2 regions of the Caulobacter sp. CCG-8 genome follow, and region 2 is predicted to be linked to the other one. Evidence: riboswitches for the same ligand, from Rfam matches in the RefSeq annotation. Region 2 holds a riboswitch; the other holds the start of a gene.
What was found. A riboswitch is a leader RNA that binds a small molecule or an ion and turns the genes downstream of it on or off. The one in region 2 is predicted to bind ZMP and ZTP.
Positions count from the first base shown of each region.

Region 1: another riboswitch for ZMP and ZTP. It lies ahead of WAE60_RS21745 (LysE family translocator); the one in region 2 lies ahead of purH (bifunctional phosphoribosylaminoimidazolecarboxamide formyltransferase/IMP cyclohydrolase).

Region 1 covers NZ_JBBEUD010000028.1:41,525-49,163, forward strand. Annotated here, with positions in the region: gene WAE60_RS21735 (Fe2+-dependent dioxygenase) at 1-123, opposite strand, end outside; gene WAE60_RS21740 (TonB-dependent siderophore receptor) at 312-2,696, opposite strand; ZMP/ZTP riboswitch at 2,961-3,040, shown strand; gene WAE60_RS21745 (LysE family translocator) at 3,060-3,692, shown strand; gene WAE60_RS21750 (ribonuclease T) at 3,889-4,638, shown strand; gene pnp (polyribonucleotide nucleotidyltransferase) at 4,897-7,047, opposite strand; gene rpsO (30S ribosomal protein S15) at 7,313-7,582, opposite strand; gene truB (tRNA pseudouridine(55) synthase TruB) at 7,597-7,639, opposite strand, start outside.
Region 2 covers NZ_JBBEUD010000011.1:96,908-104,546, reverse strand. Annotated here, with positions in the region: gene WAE60_RS12630 (heparinase II/III family protein) at 1-232, shown strand, start outside; gene WAE60_RS12625 (PAS domain S-box protein) at 336-2,063, shown strand; ZMP/ZTP riboswitch at 2,131-2,211, shown strand; gene purH (bifunctional phosphoribosylaminoimidazolecarboxamide formyltransferase/IMP cyclohydrolase) at 2,244-3,833, shown strand; gene WAE60_RS12615 (phosphomannomutase/phosphoglucomutase) at 3,895-5,391, shown strand; gene WAE60_RS12610 (prolyl oligopeptidase family serine peptidase) at 5,512-6,267, shown strand; gene WAE60_RS12605 (hypothetical protein) at 6,356-6,820, shown strand; gene WAE60_RS12600 (hypothetical protein) at 6,817-7,161, shown strand; gene WAE60_RS12595 (DUF418 domain-containing protein) at 7,175-7,639, opposite strand, start outside.

The DNA of each region.
Region 1 (7,639 bases), on a different contig from region 2:
CTTGGCCATCGCCGCCTGGAAGCCCGAGGTGGCGTTGCCGTCGATCCAGTCGGCGGCGTCCAGCACCGCGCGGCAGTGGGCGACCTGGTCGGGCGTCAGGACGTCGGGGATCTGGATCATCATGACCCGACTCCTAGAGCGCGACAGCCAAAAGTGGAAGCCGGTTTTGGCGCCCGTCGCGCTCTAAACCGTTGAAAATCCGCCATTTATCCGAAGGATAAATGGTGGGCAGAGATATGGCCTCGCCCGGGAGGGGCCGCTCCCGGGCGAGGCTTTGAACGTCAGGACGAGCACTCCGGGGAGGAGAAGGCTCAGTACTTGACGTTCAAGGTCAGGATCGCCTGCCGGCCGGGGGCCGGGTCGGCGTGGTGGACGCCGTTGGTGCGCATGATGTAGCGCTCGTCGCCGACGTTCTGGACGTTCAGCTGCAGGTCGACCTTGTCGTTGACGACGTAGCTGGCGAAGGCGTCGAAGCGCCAGTAGTCGGGCGCGTAGACCGCGTTGGTCCCGCCGCCCGCGCCGCCCTGGTTGCCGCCGAACATCTTGGAGACGTAGTAGGCCCCGCCGCCGGCCGAGAGCTTGCGCGTCACCCGATAGGTCGTGAACAGGCTGAAGCTGTTCTTGGGCGTGTTGGCCAGCGGGTCGCCCTCGTTGATGTTGGGGATGATCGCCCCGGTGCCCGACTGGATCGTCACCGCGCCATGAACCAGCTCGCTGTCCATGTAGGTGTAGCCGCCGAAAGCCTGCCACTTGGGCGTGATGTTGCCCGAGATGCCCAGCTCCACGCCCTTGACCTGCGTCTCGCCCACCTGGGCGAACACGCCGTTGTTGATCTGGATCAGGGCGTTCTTGCGGGTGGTCTTGAAGACCGCGCCCGACAGGGCCAGCGTGTCGTTGAACAGCGTCCACTTGCCGCCGGCCTCGAAGCTTTCGGTGTCTTCCGGCTCCAGCAGTTGGTTGGGCGTCGTGCCGACCGTGCCGGTGATGCCGTTGCTGTTCTGGTCGCCGCCCTGGACGCCCGGCGGGGTCGAGGCCGTGCCGTATGAGATGTAGAGGCTGGAGTCCTCGGTCGGCTTGAAGACCAGGCCGGCCTGGTAGCTGGTGAAGTCCCATTCGCCCTGGCGGTAGGTGATCGTGCCGCCCGAGAACGCGCCCTGGTTCTGGGTGAAGCTGGCGTAGTCGTAGCCGGCGCTCTCATAGTGGTCGTGGCGCAGGCCCAGGTTCAGCAGCCACCTGTCGCCGAACTTGATGGTGTCGAAGCCATAGATCGCGGCGGTCTTGGAGACATTGCGGTTGGCCGGGCTGCGATTGATGATGCCGGTCCAGGGATCGTTCGGATTGGGGGCGTAGACCAGGGTGCAGTCGCCCTGGCCCAGATTGGTGGCGTTGGTGCCCATGTTGAAGCCCGCCGGACAGGCCGAGCCCGACGTGGTGTAGGTCGAATAGGTGGCGTTGAGGTTTTCCTCGCGGCTCAGCTCGATCCCGAGGTCGAAGCTGTGGCTGAAGGCGCCGGTGTCGAACTTGCCGTGGAAGTCGGTGTTGGCCGCCATGGTCTCGACCGGGTTCCAGCGGGTCTTGGTGCCGCGCTTCATCCACCATTGGCCGCCGATCAGCTGGGCCGCGCCGCCGTCGCCGGGATTAGTGACGATGTAGTCGTTGAGCGTCTTGGACCAGCGGACCACCTGGCGCACGCCGAGATTCGAGTTGATCGCGTGATCGACCGCGAAGGTGGCGATGTCGGCCTTGGTCTTCTGATAGTCGCGGGCCTTGAGGCCGTAGAAGCTGCTGTAGTCGACGTCCAGGATGCCCGAGTCCGTGCGGGGCACGCCGGGGACCTTGGTGAACAGCGGGATGCCGTAGTCGGGCATCGCGTTGCTGTCGAGGTGGTAGTAGCTCAGCGTCATCTGGGTCGGACCATCCAGGCCCGCGGCGATCGACGCGGCCGCGCCCCAGCGGTCGAAGTCCACGGCGTCGCGGCCGGGCGTGTCGCCCTGGGTGCCCAGCAGGTTCAGGCGGACGGCGACGCTGTCGTTGATCTGGTGGTTCAGGTCGGCGGTGGCGCGGACGTAGCTGTCGGTGCCGCCGGCGATCGAGGCGCGGACGAAATCGTCGGCCTTGGGGCTCTTGGACGTCAGGTTGATGCTGCCGCCGCCCGAGCCGCGGCCGCTGTAGGCGCTGTCGGGGCCCTTCACGACCTCGACCTGCTCGAGGTTGAACACTTCGCGGGTCTGGCCGCCGCTGTCGCGCAGGCCATCGACGAAGACGTCGTTGGCGCTGGACTGGCCGCGGATGAACGGACGGTCGGCCAGGGGCTGGCCGCCCTCGCCCGCCCCGAAGGTGATGCCGGGCGAGGTGCGCAGGATGTCCTGCAGCGAGGTGGCGGCGGTCTGCTCGATGATCTTGCGCGGGATGACCGTGATGGCCTTGGGCGTGTCGACCAGCGGCGCGGTCAGCTTGGGCGACTGGACCTCGGTGTTGCGCTTGCCGTCGACCTTGACGCCCGAGACCTCGGTGGCGCTGTCGGCGGGACCGGCGGTGGCGATCGCCGCGTCGGCGGCGGCGTCGGCCTCGGGCGCGGCGGCGAACGCGGCGGGGGCCAGGGACAGGCCGGCCAGACCGGCGACGGCGGCGACGCCCAGCGCGGCGCGGGTCTGGCTGCGGACGCCGGCGACGGCGGGCTTGGAATTCTTGTTCATCGAATAACCCCAGCAAGGCCGTCGGAGGAGCGCGGCCCTTTGTCGTAATTGCGACGCGTTCTTATCTGGAGCGTTGCCGGTGTGCAATGATAATCATTCGCAGAAATACGCGGAGAGGGGACATGCGCTCGCGCGTGTCCCCAATGCCGGCGCCGCGAGATCAGGGGACACGCCCAAGGGCATGTCCCCGGCCCTGTCAGGGCGCGTGCCGGCCGCCTTCAGCAAAGCTGGTCTCAACCTTCACCGCGAACCGGTGTACACAACCGGCGTCCGCGTGACTGGCGATCACAGGGAGCACCCTGAGGGAGCGCGGACGTCACGAGCCGTTCGCCTGGGCGCCCACCTCTGACGCGGAGTCCGCCCATGCCCGAAGCCAAGACCTGGATCGCCTTCTGTCTCGTGTGCCTGGGCATGGCCCTGACCCCCGGGCCGAACATGATCTATCTGGTCAGCCGCTCGATCTGCCAGGGACGCTGGGCCGGGATCGTGTCGCTGGTCGGCACCGCCGCCGGCTTCGTGGTCTATCTGGTCTGCGCGGCCCTGGGCATCACCGCCCTGCTGATGGCCGCGCCCATCGCCTACGACATCCTGCGGTTCGGCGGCGCGCTCTACCTGCTGTGGCTGGCCTGGCAGGCCATCAAGCCGGGCGGGGCCTCGCCGTTCCAGGTGCGCGATCTGCCCAAGGACAGCCCCGCCAAGCTGATCAGCATGGGCTTCCTGACCAACCTGCTGAACCCCAAGGCCGCGATGCTCTATCTGTCGCTGCTGCCGCAGTTCATCGACCCGCACCGGGGCGCGATCTTCGGCCAGTCCCTGGCCCTGGGCGGCAGCCAGATCGTCATCAGCCTGACGGTCAACGGCTGCATCTGCCTGGCGGCGGGGACCATCGCGACCTTCCTGGCCACGCGCCCCAGCTTCGCCCTGATCCAGCGCTGGCTGATGGCCACGGTCCTGGGCGGCCTGGCCGTGCGCATGGCCACCGAGGCGCGGCGCTGATCTCTCTTTATCCGCTCATCCCGGCGAATGCCGGGACCCAGATGGAATGGCTTTGAGGCTGACGCCACGAGCGCCAAGACCCTCCAATCATCCCTCGCCACTAAGGGATCTGGGTCCCGGCATTCGCCGGGATGAGCGGAGTTTTAGGTTGGCCAAGCCGTGCTAGAGAAGCGTCAGCTAGCGCTGGAGTTCTGCCATGCTGTCGTCCAAGGCCTTCCAGGTCATCGCCACTGCCCTTGCCTCGCTGGCCCTGGCCGGCGCCGCCCACGCCTCGAGCCTGAAGGCCTGCACGGTCCCGCCCAGCGTGATCCCGGCGCCCGCCGAGAAGCCGCCCGCCGGCGAAATCCACACCGACGTCCCCACCGCCGCCTATCTGCTGGCCCTGTTCTGGTCGCCCGAGGCCTGCCGCGCGGGCATTCCGGAGTCGAACAAGATCATCCAGTGCCAGACCAACAGCTTCGGCTTCACCGTGCACGGCCTGTGGCCGAACGGGCCGGACAAGGTCCACCCGCGCTACTGCAAGCCCAGCCCGCCGATGAGCGCGGCGACCGTGCTGGCCAATCTCTGCATGACCCCCTCGCCCTGGCTGCTGCAGCACGAGTGGCAGGCCCACGGCGCCTGCCAGTGGGACACGCCCGAGGCCTATTTCAAGAAGGCCCGCGAAGTGCGCCAGGGCCTGAAGGTCCCGGACCTCAAGCCGGGCCCCGAAGGCACGATGACCGCGGGCGAGATCCGCAGGGCGTTCCTGAAGGGCAATCGCGGCATGACCGCCGAGGGCCTGAACGTGCGCGTCAAGGAAGGCCGCCTGACCGAGGTCTGGGTCTGCATGGACCTGGACTTCAAGCTGGCCGCCTGCCGGGGCGGCAACGGCGCGGCGGACGATGCGGTGGTGACCGTGACGCCGATGGCGCCGGCGATCGCCACGAAGCCGAAGAAGAAGGGTTAGGGGCCCTTCTTCTTCGCTCCCTCCTACTCGCCGTCATTCCGGGCCTTGCGCCCGAAACCCCTCTGTCCGCTGCAAGTGCGGAAGGGTGGCGCGCCCGCGCGCCATGGCGTTTCACGTGCAAGCTGAACCAGGGGTCCCGGGCACAAGGCCCGGGATGACGGAGGTTGAGATGGGGCAAGCACACCTCCAAACGCAAAACGGGCGGCCCCTTTCGGAGCCGCCCGCTGCTGAAGCCTCACGATGGAGACGCCATCACCCTCAGGTGTTGACGGCTTCCTCCGGGGTCACTTCGGTCTTCTTGGACAGGTCTTCGCCGGTTTCCTGGTCGACGACCTTCATCGACAGCTTGGTCTTGCCGCGATCGTCGAAGCCCAGGAGCTTGACCTTCACGATCTGGCCTTCCTTCAGCACGTCCGAGGGCTTGGCCACCCGCTCGTTGCTGATCTGGCTGACGTGGACCAGGCCGTCCTTGGCGCCGAAGAAGTTCACGAAGGCGCCGAAGTCGACGACCTTGACGACCTTGCCGTCGTAGATCGCGCCGACTTCCGCTTCCTGGGTGATCGACTTGATCCAGTCCACGGCGGCCTTGATCTTGGCGCCGTCCGAGGCCGAGACCTTCACGATGCCTTCGTCGTTGATGTCGACCTTGGCGCCGGTGGTGGCGACGATCTCGCGGATCACCTTGCCGCCGGTGCCGATCACTTCGCGGATCTTATCGGTCGGGATGGTGATGGTCTCGATCTTCGGAGCGAAGTCGCCGACCTCTTCACGCGGGGCGTCCATGGCCTTGTTCATCTCGCCCAGGATGTGGGCGCGACCGTCCTTGGCCTGGGCCAGGGCCTGCTTCATGATTTCCGGCGTGATGCCGGCGATCTTGATGTCCATCTGCAGCGAGGTCAGACCCTCGCTGGTGCCGGCCACCTTGAAGTCCATGTCGCCCAGGTGGTCTTCGTCGCCCAGGATGTCGGACAGGACGGCGAAGCCGTCCTTTTCCAGGATCAGGCCCATGGCGATGCCCGAGACCGGACGGACCAGCGGCACGCCGGCGTCCATCATGGCCAGCGACGAACCGCAGACCGTGGCCATCGAGGACGAGCCGTTCGACTCGGTGATCTCGGAGACCAGGCGGATGGTGTAGGGGAAGTCTTCCTTGGCCGGCAGCATCGGGCGCAGGGCGCGCCAGGCCAGCTTGCCGTGGCCGATCTCGCGGCGGCCCGGGCTGCCCATGCGGCCCGTTTCACCGACCGAGTAGGGCGGGAAGTTGTAGTGCAGCAGGAAGGATTCCTTGTAGGTGCCTTCCAGGGCGTCGATGAACTGCTCGTCGTCGCCGGTGCCCAGGGTGGCGACCACGATCGCCTGGGTCTCGCCGCGGGTGAACAGGGCCGAGCCGTGGGTGCGCGGCAGGATGCCGACTTCGCCCAGGATCGGACGGACCTTGTCGACGGTGCGGCCGTCGATGCGCAGGCCGGTGTCCAGGATGCCGCGACGCACGACGTCGGCTTCCAGTTCCTTGAAGATGGCGCCCAGCTTCAGCGGGTCGTAGCCGGCCGGGTTGGTGTCCGACAGGCCGAGGGCCGCGACGGCCTTCTTCTTGGCGGCGCCGACCGCTTCGTAGCGGTCCTGCTTCTTCTGGATCTTGTAGGCGGCCGCGATGTCGGCGCCCACGATGCCCTTCATCTCGGCCTTCACCGCGTCGGTGTCTTCCGGTTCGAACTCGAAGGGTTCCTTGGCGGCATGCTCGGCCAGCTCGATGATCGCGTCGATCACCGTCTGCATTTCCTTGTGGGCGAAGTTGACGCCGCCCAGCACGATCTCTTCCGAGAGCTCTTGGATTTCCGACTCGACCATCATCACGGCGTCGGCGGTGCCGGCCACGACCAGGTCCATCTTGCTGTCCTTCTGCTCGTCGAGCGTCGGGTTCAGCACGTAGGCGCCGTCAACGTAACCGACGCGCGCGGCGCCGATCGGGCCCATGAACGGGGCGCCCGACAGGACCAGGGCGGCCGAGGCGGCCACCATCGACAGGATGTCGGGATCGTTCTCGAGGTCGTGCTGCAGCACGGTGCAGACCACCTGGACTTCGTTCTTGAAGCCCTTGACGAACAGCGGGCGGATCGGACGGTCGATCAGGCGGGAGACCAGGGTCTCCTTCTCCGACGGACGGCCTTCGCGCTTGAAGAAGCCGCCGGGGATCTTGCCGGCCGCGAAGGTCTTTTCCTGATAGTTGACCGTCAGCGGGAAGAAGTCTTGACCCGGCTTCTGGCTCTTGGCGAACACGGCGGTGGCCAGGACGACAGTTTCGCCCATGGTGGCCAGAACGGCGCCGTCGGCTTGACGGGCGATGCGACCGGTTTCGAGGACCAGCGTCTTGCCGCCCCACTCGATCGTCTTGCGTTTGATGTCGAACATTTTTCTTCTTTCGGTTCCCGTGGGCGGATTCCCATCGGGGGCGGACAGGGGCGGACGGCCGTGCTTACAAAAGCAATTGGAGCGGCCCGATGATCCTCATCCAGTTCGACAGGCGGGTTTGAGGATGGAAAACCCTCGGACGTACGTCGGATGCTTATCCTGAATGGAAGCGACCCGGATCGACTGTTGGTCTCGGCCTGTCTCGAAACCAAAAGCCTGAAAAGCGTTCCGCCGCCCTACGCGAGTAGGACGGCGGAATTGCGTCTTAGCGGCGCAGACCCAGCTTCTCGATGAGGGCCGCGTAACGGCCTTCGTCGGACTTCTTCAGGTGGTCGAGGAGCGAGCGACGCTGGGAAACCAGCTTCAGCAGGCCACGACGGCTGTGGTTGTCCTTCTTGTGGGTCTTGAAGTGCTCGGTCAGGTTGGCGATGCGCTCGGAGAGGATCGCGACCTGGACTTCGGCGCTGCCGGTGTCGCCCGCGGTGCGGGCGTGCTCGACGATAAGAGCGCTCTTGCGCTCGGCAGTGATCGACATCGGTTTGTCTCCGCTCAGGTGAGTTGGAAGACCCGCACCGGATTGAGCTTTCCGGCG
Region 2 (7,639 bases):
TCCGGACGCCCGCGCCTCGCTGGCGCGCGACGGCAAGAGCGTGCTGATCAAGGGGCCGTCCAACGTCGGCTGGTGGCTGCGCAACGACGCGGTCGATGTGGCCATCACCCCCTCGGCCCATTTCGACCACGGCCACGCCCGCCCCGCCGGCGCCATCGTGCTCAAGAGCCAGGTCCGTCCCGAGAAGGGCGCCAAGATCCGCTGGAAGCTGGCCCGGGCGACGGATCACTGATCCCCTGCGACATTACGTCCCACGCGCCCGCCGGAGCGCGGAATTCACAGCCCCCACCCTGTCCTGTAGCTGTTTTCGACCGCGTCGGCTGAGGGAGGGGCAGATGTCGAGCCTCGCCGCCCTGCGGCCCATCCTGAACACCGCGATCGACCCCGTCGTCGTCATGGACGCCAAGGGCGTGATCCTGGACTGGAACGCCCGCGCCGAGGCGGCCTTCGGCTGGCCGCGCGACGAGGTCCTGGGCCGGGGCCTGATCGACCTGCTGGCCCCGCTGCGCCATCAGGCCCACTACCGGCAACTGCTGACCAAGCGCCTGGCCCTGGCCGAGCCGCCGGCCGCGCGCCAGGGCTCGCAGCTGATGGCGGTGCGCAAGAACGGCAGCGAGATCCCGATCGAGGTGTCCCTGGCCGCGTTCGGCGATCCGGACGCTCTCCTGTTCCTGGGCTTCATCCGCGACATCACCGACCGGGTCGAGGTGCATGAACGGCTGGCCGCCAGCGAGGCGCGGTTCCGCGCCGCCATCGGCGCCGTCGACGGCATCCTGTGGACCAACGACGCCTCGGGCCGGATGGTCGGCGACCAGCCCGGCTGGGCCAGCCTGACCGGCCAGGCGCACGACGACTATCAGGGCTTCGGCTGGGCCGACGCCGTCCATCCCGACGACGCCGAGCCGACGATCCGGGCGTGGAACGAGGCCGTCGCCCGGGGCGGCCCCTTCACCTTCGAGCATCGGGTGCGTCGCCACGACGGGGTGTGGCGCGACTTCGCCATCCGCGCCGTCGCCGCCCTGGAGGCCGACGGCTCGATCCGCGAATGGATCGGCGTGCACACCGACATCACCGAACGCAAGCGCGCCGAGGAACGCCTGCGCGAGGGCGAGGCCCGGTTCCGCGCCATGGCCGATTCCGCGCCGGCCCCGGTGTGGATGACCTCGGTGGAGGGCGGGATCACCTTCGCCAACGAAGCCTTCGGCGAATACACCGGGGTGGCGCCGGCCGACCTGCTGGGCGACGCCTGGATCGGCCTGATCCATCCCGACGACATCCCCGGGGTCGGCGCCCGACGGGCGGCGGCGCGCACCGCCGAGGGCGGGCCGACGGCCTACGGCTTCGAGGCGCGGTTCCTGGGAGGCGACGGAAACTATCGCTGGATGGTCGCCAACGCCCGACCGCAGATCGACGCCCAGGGCCAGTTCCAGGGCTATATCGGCATGGCGATGGACATGACCGAGACCAAGACGGCCCAGGCCCGCCAGCGCCTGCTGATCAACGAGCTGAACCACCGCGTGAAGAACACCCTGGCCTCGGTCCAGTCGATCGTCCGCCAGACCCTGCGGCCGGAAGAGGCGGTCGAGGCCGTGCGCGAGCGGCTGATCGGGCGGCTGCTGGCGATGTCGGCCGTCCACGACGTGCTGACCCGCGAGAGCTGGGAGGGCGCGGCCCTGGACGACATCGTCCGCCAGGGCCTGGCGCCGTTCGTCGACGACCAGGATCCCGACCGGGTGGCGGTCAGCGGCCCCGCCCTGCGGGTGGGCGCCAGCACCGCCCTGTCCCTGGCCCTGGCCATGCACGAGCTGGCCACCAACGCGGCCAAGTACGGCGCCCTGTCGGCGGCGGGCGGCCGGGTGGACGTCGCCTGGGAGCAGACGGCCGAGGACCGGGCGGTCCTGAGATGGACCGAGCGCGGCGGGCCGCCGGTGCAGCCCCCCGAACGCCGGGGCTTCGGCACCCGCCTGCTGGAGCGCGGCCTTGCCGGCGACCTGGGCGGCCGGCCGGAACTGACCTTCGCGGCGGACGGCGCGCGGGCGGTGCTGCCGGTGCGGCTGGGGTAGCCCGGTTCTCCCCCTGTGGAGGAGGCCCCGACCCCGATTGACTCCTCTCGCCTCCCCCGTATTTTCCGCGCGTTCGCGTGACTGGCGCTAGTGATGGGCAACCATCGGGGAGCGCGGACCTCATATGCCGCGCGCCTGGGCTCCGTTTTCTCGTCCAACCAGACCAGCCAGGAGTCCGCCGTGCCCGCCGCCCCCGACTATCCGTCCGCCCCCGATCTCGTCGCCCCCAAGCGCGCCCTGCTGTCGGTCTCCGATAAGACCGGCCTGGTCGAGGCCGCCAAGGTCCTGCACGAGGCGGGCGTCGAGCTGGTCTCGACCGGCGGCACCAAGGCCGCCATCGCCGCGGCCGGCCTGCCGGTCAAGGACGTCTCGGACCTGACGGGCTTCCCCGAGATGATGGACGGCCGGGTCAAGACCCTGCACCCGATCGTGCACGGCGGGCTGCTGGGCGTGCGCGACGCCCCCGAGCACGCCAAGGCCATGGCCGACCACGGCATCGGCGGCATCGATATCCTGTACGTGAACCTCTATCCGTTCGAGGCCACGGTCGCGAAGGGCGGTTCCTACGAGGAGTGCGTCGAGAACATCGACATCGGCGGCCCGGCCATGATCCGCTCGGCGGCCAAGAACCACGGCTATGTCGCCGTCTGCACCGACCCATCGGACCTCGCCGAAGTGCTGGAGGCCCTGAAGGCCGGCGGGACCACCCTGGTCCTGCGCAAGACCCTGGCCGCTCGCGCCTATGCCCGCACCGCGGCCTATGATGCGGCGATCTCGACCTGGTTCGCCGCCCAGCTGGGCCAGGACTTCCCGGCCCGCAAGAGCATCGCCGGCGAGCTGCGCCAGACCATGCGCTACGGCGAGAATCCACACCAGAAGGCCGCCTTCTACACCTTCCCCAACCCGCGTCCGGGCGTGGCCACGGCCACCCAGCTGCAGGGCAAGGAACTCAGCTACAACAACATCAACGACACCGACGCGGCCTTCGAGCTGATCGCCGAGTTCGATCCGGCCCAGGGCCCGGCCGTGGCGATCATCAAGCACGCCAATCCCTGCGGCGTGGCCGTCGGCAAGACCCAGCGCGAGGCCTATGAGCGGGCCCTGGCCTGCGATCCCACCAGCGCCTTCGGCGGCATCGTCGCCGTCAACAGCCGCCTGACCCGCGAGGCGGCCGAGGCCGTGGTCGAGATCTTCACCGAGGTGGTGATCGCCCCGGAAGCCGACGACGACGCCGTCGCCGTGTTCGCCGCCAAGAAGAACCTGCGCCTGCTGGTCACCGGCGGCCTGCCGGACGCCCTGTCGACCGGCGACACCTTCAAGTCGGTGGCCGGCGGCTTCCTGGTGCAATCCCGTGATGACGCGCGCATCACCGCCTCCGACCTGAAGATCGTCACCCAGCGTCAGCCCACGGACGAGGAAGTGCGCGACATGCTGTTCGCCTTCACCGTCGGCAAGCACGTCAAGTCCAACGCCATCGTCTACGCCCGCGCCGGCCAGACCCTGGGCGTCGGGGCCGGCCAGATGAACCGCAAGGACTCGGCCCGGATCGCGGCCCTGCGCGCCGCCGACTTCGGCCTGGACCTGAAGGGCTGCGCCTGCGCCTCGGAAGCCTTCTTCCCGTTCGCGGACGGCCTGATCCAGGCCGCCGAGGCCGGGGCGACGGCGATCATCCAGCCGGGCGGCTCAATGCGCGACCCCGAGGTGATCGAGGCCGCCGACAAGCTGGGCCTGACCATGGCCTTCACCGGCGTGCGGGTGTTCCGACACTAGTCTGCGACAGCGGGCGGGGTGTGGTAGCTAGGGCTGTACGAAGACTTTCGAAGCAGCCTCGATGCTCCCCACACCCCGCGCCGACCTCGTTCCCAACACCGTCGCCTACGAGAACGAGCCCCTGGTCAAGGCCACGGGGTTTCGGGAATACGACGCGCGCTGGCTGTTCGGGTCCGAGATCAACCTGCTGGGCGTCCAGGCTCTGGGCCTTGGCCTGGGGACCTACATCCACGAGCTGGGCCATTCCCGGATCGTGGTCGGCCACGACTTCCGGGGCTATTCGCTGTCGATCAAGCAGGCCCTGACCCTGGGCCTGATGAGCGCCGGCTGCGAGGTGCACGACATCGGCCTGGCCCTGTCGCCCACCGCCTATTTCGCCCAGTTCGACCTGGACATCCCCTGCGTGGCCATGGTCACCGCCAGCCACAACGAGAACGGCTGGACCGGGGTGAAGATGGGCGCCCAGAGGCCCCTGACCTTCGGCCCCGACGAGATGGCCCGCCTGAAGGCGATCGTGCTGGGCGGTGAATTCGTCGAGCGCGACGGCGGCAAGCTGGTCCGCGTCGAAGGCGAGGCCGAGCGCTATCTGGCCGACGTCGCGAGCCGCGTCCGCCTCACCCGGCCGCTGAAGGTGATCGCCGCCTGCGGCAACGGCACGGCCGGCGCCTTCGCGGTCGACGGCCTCCGGCGCATGGGCGTTTCCGAGGTGATCGGCCTGGACGCCGAGCTCGACTACACGTTCCCGAAATACAATCCGAACCCGGAAGACGCCGCCATGCTGCACGCGATGGCGGACGCCGTGCATGCGCACGGGGCCGACCTGGCCTTCGGCTTCGACGGCGATGGCGACCGCTGCGGCGTGGTCGACGACGAGGGCGTGGAGATCTTCGCCGACAAGATGGGCCTGATCCTGGCCCGCGACCTGGCCCCGCTGCACCCGGGCGCGACCTTCGTGGTCGACGTCAAGTCGACCGGCCTCTTCGCCACCGACCCGATCCTGGCCGCCCACGGCTGCAAGGTGGTCTACTGGAAGACCGGCCATAGCTACCTCAAGCGCAAGAGCGCCGAGCTGGGGGCCCTGGCCGGCTTCGAGAAGAGCGGCCACTTCTTCATGAACGGCGACCTGGGCCGCGGCTACGACTGCGGCCTGAGCGCCGCCGCCGCCATCCTGGCCATGCTGGACCGCAATCGCGGCGTGAAGCTGTCGGACCTTCGCAAGGCCCTGCCCACGGCCTTCACCTCCCTGACCATGAGCCCCCGCTGCGCCGACGAGGCGAAGTACGGCGTCGTCGACGAGGTGGTGAAGGAATACCAGGACCTGTTCGCTGCCGGCGGCTCGATCCTGGGGCGGAAGATCACCGAAGTGATCACCGTCAACGGCGCGCGGGTCCAGCTGGAGGACGGCTCCTGGGTGCTGGTCCGCGCCTCGTCCAACAAGCCCGAGGTCGTGGTGGTGGTCGAGAGCACCCGCTCCGAGGACGACATGCGCGCCCTGTTCCGCCAGGAGGTGAAGCCGCGCCTGGGCGACCGGGTCGGCGCGTACAACCAGGAAATCTGAGGTCTCGGGCCGCAGACCCCAGACGGCCAAAGAAATTGAGTTTCCGCCGCCGTTCGACCATGCTGACCGCCGGAACTTTCGCGCGGGGGCGCCGTAGGATCGCATGCTGAGCGCCGACTTATGCTGAGCGCCGACTGGGGAACCAAGGTCGCCGACGCCTCGAAGGTCTTCAAGCCCGCGGGACCGGGTCCGTTTCCGGTCGCCCTGATCCTGCACGGCTGCGGCGGCAAGACCCCGTTCCTGGAGACCTACGCCCAGGTAGCGGTGCAGGCCGGCTGGGCCGCCGTGGTGGTCGACAGCTTCAAGCCGCGCGGCATGTCCACCCTGGACGGCAAGCTGTTCGTCTGCACGGGCATGACGCTGCAGGGCCTCAAGCGCTCGGCCGACATCTTCGCCATGCTGGCCTGGCTGGAGCGCCAGCCCTGGGCCGACGCCCAGCGCGTGTTCCTGGCCGGCTGGAGCCATGGCGGCTGGTCGATCATGGACGGCTATGCGATCGGCGTGAACGCCGCCCGCGCCACCGGGATCGCCGACGCCGATCCGCTGAAGCTGCGGACCCGCGTCAAGGGCGCCCTGCTGGTCTATCCGTACGCGGCCTACCCCTCCCTCACCGCCAGCCGCGGCTGGGGCCAGGGCCCGAAGGTGTTCTCCGTGGTCGGCGGCAAGGACCAGGTGGTCGGCTGGAAATATCCGCAGAAGGCGCTGGAGCGCCTGAAGCGCGACGGCCTGGCGGTGGACACGGTCTTCTATCCCGACGCCACCCACGCCTTCGACGACGACCGCGCCAATGACCCGCGGGCCCGCTACCGCCCGGACCTGTTCAGCCAGACCCAGACCTATTTCGCCAAGGCGCTGGGCATCGTCCGCAACCTCTGAGCCCGGTCCGGCGCCCACGTCACTCCCGTGAAGATTGTGGATGGCGCGATTGTGTGCCAGGCTTGCGTCGTCTCGCGGGAGGTCTCTCATGAAGCTGGCGTCGATAGCGCGGTCCGCGCTCGTCCTGACCCTTTTGCTGGCGCCCGTCGCCTGCGCGCCCGTGGCCCCGCCGCCCAATCCCGTCGCCCAGGCCACCGCCGCCAGCCTGAAGGCCCAGACCCTGTCGCTGCTGGACGTGGCGGGCGATCCCTACGCCAACCACGCCGCCGAGGCAGCGGCCCTGACCGCGAAGATCGACGCGGCGGCCAGCGCCGCGGCCGCCGATCCGCTCAACGCCCTGTCGGCCCGGCAGTGGGACGTGCTGCGCGACCCGAACCGCGCGCTCTACGGCGGCACGATCGCGCTGTGGCAGAGCCAGGGCACGCTGGGCCCGGCTTTCCGCGACCAGAAGAAGATCCAGATCGGCCGGGCGTTCGACTACATCCTGTGCCTGGAGGCCAACAAGGCCCAGACCACCTCTTGCGGTCAACCCGAGGAAGGCGGCGCGTCATGAGCCAGTTCGACGATTTCCTGGCGGCCGCCAAGGCCAACCTCACCGTCCTGGGCAAGGACAGCTTCGACGGCTATTCCGACCAGGTGAAAGCCATGGCCGAGGCCGCGCTCGACAAGGCCAAGGTCAATCTGGCGCTCTGGACGGGCCAGTTGGCGGCCGGCCAGCTGACCCAGGCCGAGTTCGAGAACCTGGTGAAGGGCGAGACCGACCTGACCGAGATCGCCGGCTACACCGCCGCCGGCATCAGCCAGGCCGAGGCCCAGCGCCTGCGCGACGCGGTGACCGTCAGCGTGATCAACACCGCGATCGACACCTTCCTCAAGTCGCGCCCGGCCGGCTGACCGGGACGTCCGGCTAGGCCGGGACCGTCGCCGCCCCGCGCGCCCGGCGCAGGGGCATGGGGCCGCGATAGACCAGCCGCCACAGCCATTCCAGCGGCCCCATGGTGAAGCGGGCCATCCACCAGTGCGACCACAGGATCTGGACCAGCCAGATCGTCGCGACGGCGGCGGCCAGGCCCGGCCGGTCGAGCCTGTTGTACAGGCCCGGCCCGCGTCCGCCGTACAGCAGCGCCGTCATCAGGATCGACTGGGTCAGGTAGTTGGTGAAGGCCATCTGGCCCACGGGGGCCAGGACGGCGGGGATCGCCTTCCAGACCCGGGTCCGCGTCGCCATGACCATCAGACTCACATAGCCCAGGCTGACCACGGGCGCGGTGGCGCTCTGCAGCCAGCGGGCCAGGGCGCGCGGCGCCCAGGGATGATCGGGCAGGACCATGTAGAGCGTCTCGGCCATGCCGACGATCGCCAGGGCGCCCAG